2 regions of the Streptomyces sp. NPDC059373 genome follow, and region 1 is predicted to be linked to the other one. Evidence: riboswitches for the same ligand, from Rfam matches in the RefSeq annotation. Region 1 holds a riboswitch; the other holds the start of a gene.
The links. Region 1 has a riboswitch for S-adenosylmethionine ahead of thrC (threonine synthase). Riboswitches for the same ligand answer to the same signal wherever they lie in the genome.

Region 1 (3,497 bases):
TCGAGCTGACCGTTCTCGATGAGCTTCTTGAGCACGCCGACCGTCACACCGCCCGCCGTCTCGGCGAAGATGCCCTCGGTGCGGGCGAGCAGCTTGATCGCGTCCACGCACTGCTCGTCGGTGACGTCCTCCACCGCGCCGCCGGTGCGGCGGGCGATGTCGAGGACGTACGGCCCGTCGGCCGGGTTGCCGATGGCCAGCGACTTGGCAATGGTGTCGGGCTTCTGGGGGCGTACGACGTCGTGGCCGGCCTTGAAGGCGGTGGAGACCGGGGAGCAGCCCTCGGCCTGGGCGCCGTAGATCTTGTAGGCCTTGTCGGGCACGAGGCCGAGCTTGATCAGCTCCTGCAGGCCCTTGTCGATCTTGGTGAGCTGCGAGCCGGAGGCGATCGGGATCACGATGTTGTCCGGGAGCCGCCAGCCGAGCTGCTCGGCGATCTCGTACGCGAGCGTCTTGGACCCTTCGCCGTAGTAGGGGCGCAGGTTGACGTTGACGAAGCCCCAGCCCTCGCCGATCGGGTCGCCGATCAGCTCGCTGCAGAAGCGGTTGACGTCGTCGTAGTTGCCCTCGATGCCGACCAGCTCGCCGCCGTAGACCGCGGCCATGACGACCTTGCCGGCCTCCAGGTCGTGCGGGATGAACACGCAGGAGCGGAAGCCGGCCCGGGCGGCGGCGGCGCCCACCGCACCGGCGAGGTTGCCGGTGGAGGAGCAGGACAGGGTGGTGAGGCCGAAGGTGCGGGCGGCCTCAAGGGCGATGGCGACGACCCGGTCCTTGAAGGAGTGGGTCGGGTTGCCGGAGTCGTCCTTGATGTGCAGGCCGCCGGTGATGCCCAGCTCGCGGGCGAGGTTGTCGGCCTTGACGAGCTTGGTGAAGCCGGGGTTCAGGTTCGGCTTCTGGGCCACGTCCGCCGGGACCGGCAGCAGCGGCGCGTACCGCCAGATGTTGTTCGGGCCGGCCTCGATCTGCTTGCGCAGTGCCTCGGGATCGCCGGTCGGGAGGTCGTACGCCACTTCGAGCGGCCCGAAACACTCCTGGCAGGCGAAGATCGGCGTCAGCGGGAAGCGCTCACCGCACTCGCGGCAGGACAGCGCGGCGGCGGGGCCGAAGGCGCTGTCGGTGGCGGCGGTGGCAATGGTCTGCAAAGACATGGAGGCGAGGCCCTTTCCTCATCTTCCCCGCGGCGCATTTCGCCGCGAGACGGAATTGGCACCTTCCCCACCTGGACCTCGCGGTCGGCGGGAGGGTTGCCGGGGCTTCAACGGGCCGTTCCCTCTGCCCCTCTGGATGAGCGGTATGGCGGTGGCATATCGTCACCGCATTTGTCGTTCGTCTTGTCACCGACAAACGTAACAAGGCGTGATCATCGTGGACATACGATGGTCATGTCTCGTGTTCAAGACTGTAACCGACGACCCCGAACCTGGTCATAGGTAGTCCGTCCATCGAGACAGACCGCCCTGCCGGAGGGGGGACACTTCCGACAGATCGGAGCCGCACGTGCTCGACGAGGTAGCCCGCTGGCTGCAGCGCCGGTCATGGTCAGCCGACCGCCGCCCGCTATCGACTCTGCTCACCGCCAAGCGTTCGGCGGGGCCGAACGGCACGGTGAGCGTGGTCCTGCCCGCGCTCAACGAGGAAGCCACGGTCGGAAGCATCGTGGAAACGATTCGCCGCGAGCTGATGAGCGATGCGGTGCCCCTGATCGACGAGCTGGTGGTCATGGACTCCGGCTCCACGGACCGCACCGCCGCCATCGCCGAGGCCGCCGGAGCGACCGTCGTCCACCGCGACGACGTCCTCCCCCGCCTGCCGGCCCTGCCCGGCAAGGGCGAGGTGCTCTGGCGTTCCCTGCTCGCGACCAGCGGTGAGATCGTCGCCTTCGTCGACGCCGACCTGCGCGATTTCGACTCCCGCTTCGTGTCCGGCATCATCGGCCCGCTCCTCACCGACCCCGGCGTCCAGCTGGTCAAGGCCATGTACGACCGCCCCCTGGAAACCGGCGGCACGGTCGTTCCCGCGGGCGGCGGTCGCGTCACGGAGCTCGTCGCCAGGCCCCTGCTCAACTTGCACTGGCCCCAGCTCGCCGGCTTCGTCCAGCCCCTCGGCGGCGAGTACGCCGCCCGGCGCTCCCTGCTCGAGCAGCTGCCCTTCCCCGTCGGCTACGGCGTCGAAATAGGCATGCTCATCGACTCCCTCAACACCGTCGGCCTCGACGCCCTGGCCCAGGTCGACGTCGGCGTCCGCCACCACCGCCACCAGGACAGCCAGGCCCTCGGCCGCATGGCCGCCACGATCTATCGCACCGCCCAGCTCCGTCTGTCCCGGGGCCACCTCGTCCGTCCCGTCCTCACCCAGTTCGACCGCACCGACGACGGCTTCACCCCCCGCATGCACGACGTCGCCACAGAAGAGCGCCCCCCCATGCTCACCGTCCCCGAATACGCCGCCCGCCGCGCCGCCTAAGGCTCCGCCCCTGCGCCGCCCCACCCGCCCTTCCCGCCCCCCGCCCCGGGGGCTCCGCCCCCCTGCCCCCAAACCCACCGGGTTGGGGGTAGGCCGTCCGCCTGAGGCGGGACGGGCTGGCCCAACCCGCCCGCACCCGGCGACGGCGCGTACCCCGACGGTGCTGGCCCGTGGCCCGAGGGTGCGTCGCCGGGTGCGGCTCCGTGGCCGGGTTGTGCCAGCCCGCTCCGCCTCAGTCGAGCGGCCTACCCCCAACCCGGTTGGAGTGCAGTGGGGGCCTGGGGGCGCAGCCCCCGAGAGACGCGGGGCAGGCGAGGGCCGGGGTCCAGGGGCAGCGCCCCTGGGGACCCGGGGGCGGGGGGCGCAGCCCCGGACGGCCTGCGCCAACGTTTGGTGCCGCGCCTGCGCGGCTAGGCTGGCGACATGGTCGCCTCACACGCCGCACGAGTGCTGGTCGCTTCGAACCGGGGACCGGTGACGTACGCCCTCCACAAAGAGGACGGCTCGCTCACCGCCAAGCGCGGCGGCGGAGGCCTGGTCTCAGGCCTGAGCGCCATCGGCCCGGACGCAGACGCCGTCTGGGTGTGCGCAGCACTCAGCGAGGGCGACCGAGCCGCAGTCGAGCGCGCCGCAGGCGGACGGCTGGACCCCGCAGACAGCGGCGGCCAGCACGTCCGGATGCTCGACATCCCGGAGGAGACCTTCACCGGCGCCTACAACGGCATCGCGAACTCCGTCCTGTGGTTCATCCACCACCTGCTCTTCCAGACCCCGCTGGAACCCGTCTTCGACGAGGACTTCCGCAGCGACTGGGCCGCCTACGAGGCCTACAACGCCGCCTTCGCCGACGCGCTCGCCGAGGAGGCCGCGGAGGGCGCCGCCGTCCTCATCCAGGACTACCACCTCACCCTGGTCCCGAAGCTGCTTCGCGCGCGGCGGCCGGACCTCAGGATCGGCCACTTCTCGCACACCCCTTGGGCGCCGCCGGACTACTTCCGGATCCTGCCGGACGACGTCGCCGCCGACGTCCT
Region 2 (3,497 bases), on a different contig from region 1:
CGAAGTGCGAGCTGTTCCAGCCGTCCACGACGAACGAGATCACGCCCACCCTCGGCGCGTCATCCCCGAACAGCGACAACACCCTCACCTGCGGCACCCTCGCCAGCCCCTCCCGCACCCGGGCCACCAGCCGCTGCTCCCGCTCGACGAGACCGTCGAACCCGGCCTCCGTCAGCGCGCGGCAGGCCGAGGCGATCGAGTAGACGCCGATCACATTGGGCGACCCGGCCTCGTGACGCGCAGCGGACTCGTGCCACTCCACATCCACCCCGCCGTCCGCCCGCCGCGCCACCCGCCGCGACGCCCCGCCCCCCGCGAGATACGGCTCGGCCTCCCGCAGCCAGTCGGCCCGCCCGGCCAGCACCCCGGAGCCGAAAGGTGCATAGAGCTTGTGCCCCGAGAAAGCGACCCAGTCCACATCCAGCTCCGCGACATCCACCGGGTGATGCGGCGCCAGCTGCGCAGCGTCCAGCACGATCCGCGCCCCATTCGCATGCGCCGCCGCAGCCAGCTCCCGCACCGGCCACAACTCCCCCGTGACGTTGGACGCGCCGGTCACACACACAAGCGCCGGCCCGTACGACTCCCGGCCGGCGAGCGCCGCCTGCAGCGTGCGTACCGCCTGCTCCGGGCTGCGCGGCGCGCTCAGATACGTCACCTCGGCGTCCCGCCAGGGCAGCAGCGAGGCGTGGTGCTCGGTCTCGAAGACGAACACCTCGCAGCCGACCGGGAGGGCGGCGGCCAGCAGGTTCAGCGAATCAGTGGTCGAACGCGTGAACACGACCTGGTCGTCGGGACGGCACCCGAGGAACTCGGCAACCGTGACGCGGCTCTGCTCGAACAGATCCGTCGACAACTGCGACAGATAACCCGCCCCCCGGTGAACGCTGCCGTAGTACGGCGCATACGCGGCGACGTCGTCCCACACCCGCTGCAGCGCCGGAGCACTCGCCGCGTAATCGAGGGCCGCGTAGGTCACCTCGCCACCGGTCACAAGCGGCACGAGCACGTCCCGGCCGAGAACGGGCAGCGGGGCAGCACAGACAGACTGGTCGACAGACATGGCAAAGCTCCTGTGGGCAAGCGGGAAGTCAGCGGAAGAAAACCCTCAACACAGCCATCACCGGCATACGGAGGGTGGCGAAACGGGGCCTTCGGGCCCTATCGCATTCGCTTGCTCATAGAAGAACTCCAGGATCCGCGCTTGCCGTGAGCCTTGCTGCTCACGGCCTGGTCATCACCCGGGGCACCCCGCCGCAGAAGGAGGGTTGCCGGACAGCGAGCCGGGGCCTTTGCGCTGTCACTCGTGACCTGCCAAGGAGTATGCCACGTGATCGTCACGCGACAAGTCGCCGTCCAAATCCCGGACACAACGTCCAGGCCCGCGCCCGGGGCACCGCCGGGTTGGGCCAGCCCTCCCCCAGCCTTCGGCCGGGGGGACCCCCACCTCGCTTCGCTCGCCTCAGGCGGACGGCCTACCCCCAACCCGGCCGGAGAGAAGGAGACGGCGGGGAGGGCCGGGGTCGGAGGGGTGGGGGTTCTGGACGCTCCGCATATTTGTGTGCGGCATGCCGGGCAAGGCAACGGACGGACCCGTCACGCACGTAAATATGTCGGTCCAGGACCCCCAGCCCCGGAGGCCCCGGACCGCACCGGCACCACGAGGGCGGCCCCGGCCCGGCTACGCGTTGGTGGCCGCCGCCCACCGCTCCAACGTCTTCGCGGCCGACCCGGAGTCGATCGACTCCGCCGCCCGCCGGACACCCGCCGCGATCTGCTCCGCCAGCGGGAGGCCCTCAACCGGCTCGAAGGCCACCAACGCGGCCGCCGTGTTGAGCAGCACCGCGTCCCGCACGGGCCCGGGCTCACCGGCGAGGACGCGCCGGGCGACCTCGGCGTTGTACTCCGCGTCCGCCCCGCGCAGGGCCTCCACCGGCACCAGCTCGATACCGACGTCACGCGGATCGAAGGGCACCTGCTCGACCGAGCCGTCCCGGACCACCCAGACCTGCGAAGTGGCCGTCGTCGTCAGCTCGTCGAGCCCGTCGTCGCCCCGGAAGACCAACGCCGAGGACCCCCGCCGAGCCAGTACGCCGGCGATGAGTCCCGCCATCCGGGTGTCGAAGCAGCCGACCGCCGATGCGGTGACCCGTGCGGGGTTGGTCAGCGGGCCGAGGATGTTGAACGAGGTCGGGATGCCCAGATCCCGTCGCGCCGGCGCGGCGAACCGCATCGCGGGATGGAACTTGGCCGCGAAGCAGAAGGTGATGCCGGTCTCCTCGACCACCTCGGCGACCCGCTGCGGCGGAATGTCGAGGTTGATACCGAGCCGCTCCAGAACGTCCGACGCGCCGCTCGCCGACGAGGCCGCGCGGTTGCCGTGCTTGACGACCTTCACGCCGGCCCCGGCGATCACGATCGCCGACATGGTCGAGATGTTCACCGTCTTGGCCCGGTCACCACCCGTGCCGACGATGTCGACCGCGGGCCCGGGGATGTCCAGCGGCAGGGCGTGCGCGTACATCGTGTCAACGAGCCCCGACACCTCCTCGACCGTCTCGCCCTTGGCCCGCAGCGCCACCATGAACCCGGCGATCTGCGCGTCGCTCGCCTCACCCTGCATGATCCGGTCCATCGCCCACGCCGTGTCGGCCGCGGTCAGGTCCTTGCCGGACAACAGCGCGCTCAACAGGTCGGGCCAGCTCATGAACCGCTCCTCGCTCCAAGTGTGTGGACGTACCCAAAGCCTAGCCGCGCCAAGGCACGGAAAAGGGCCCCGTCCAACCCACGGACGAAGCCCTTTCCCGGTGGCGCAGCGCAGCGCAGCGCGGAGCTAGTGGTGGCCGTGGCCGCTCATGATCTCCTTGTACTCCTCGGGCGTCGGCTTCGGGATCTGCGTGTCCTTGCCGTACACGCCCTGCGAGAACTTCGCACGGATCTTCGCGATCCGCCCGACCTTGCGCTCGACGCCGTTCTCGTCCACCACGGGGCCGATCTCGAGCGGCTTGGGCTGCTCGTGCGAGGTGAGCGTGTAGAGCGCGCTCTGCGGCAGCGGCTCGTGGATCTCGATGAACTCGCCGTGCGGAAGCCGCTTGATGATGCCGGTCTCGCGACCGTGCAGGATCTTGTCGCGGTCACGCCGCTGGAGGCCGAGCGCGATCCGCTTGGTCGCGATGAAGACCACCACCGGCAGCACGAAGAAGCCGATCCGGGAGACCCAGGTGATCGTGTTGATCGAGAGATGGAAGCGGGTCGCCCACAGGTCGTTGCCGCCGGCGACGAGCAGGATCAGGTAGACGCTGATCCAGGCGGCGCCGATACCGGTGCGTACCGGCTTGTTGCGCGGGCGGTCGAGCAGGTGGTGCTCGCGCTTGTCACCGGTGACCCAGGACTCGAAGAAGGGGTAGAGCCCGATGAAGGCCAGCACCAGCGGGAAGACCATCAGCGGGATGAACACACCCAGTTGGAGGGTGTGACCCCACAGGTTGATCTCCCAG

Region 2: it holds a riboswitch for S-adenosylmethionine, as region 1 does, so the genes downstream of both, ACFXJ5_RS17330 (aminotransferase class V-fold PLP-dependent enzyme) here and thrC (threonine synthase) in region 1, are expected to answer to the same signal.

Annotation. Positions count from the first base shown of each region.
Region 1 covers NZ_JBHYXC010000003.1:52,345-55,841, forward strand. Annotated here, with positions in the region: gene thrC (threonine synthase) at 1-1,151, opposite strand, end outside; SAM riboswitch class I at 1,167-1,294, opposite strand; gene ACFXJ5_RS08065 (glucosyl-3-phosphoglycerate synthase) at 1,501-2,466, shown strand; gene ACFXJ5_RS08070 (trehalose-6-phosphate synthase) at 2,890-3,497, shown strand, end outside.
Region 2 covers NZ_JBHYXC010000010.1:176,483-179,979, reverse strand. Annotated here, with positions in the region: gene ACFXJ5_RS17330 (aminotransferase class V-fold PLP-dependent enzyme) at 1-1,063, opposite strand, end outside; SAM riboswitch class IV at 1,196-1,312, opposite strand; gene trpD (anthranilate phosphoribosyltransferase) at 1,682-2,707, opposite strand; gene qcrB (cytochrome bc1 complex cytochrome b subunit) at 2,834-3,497, opposite strand, start outside.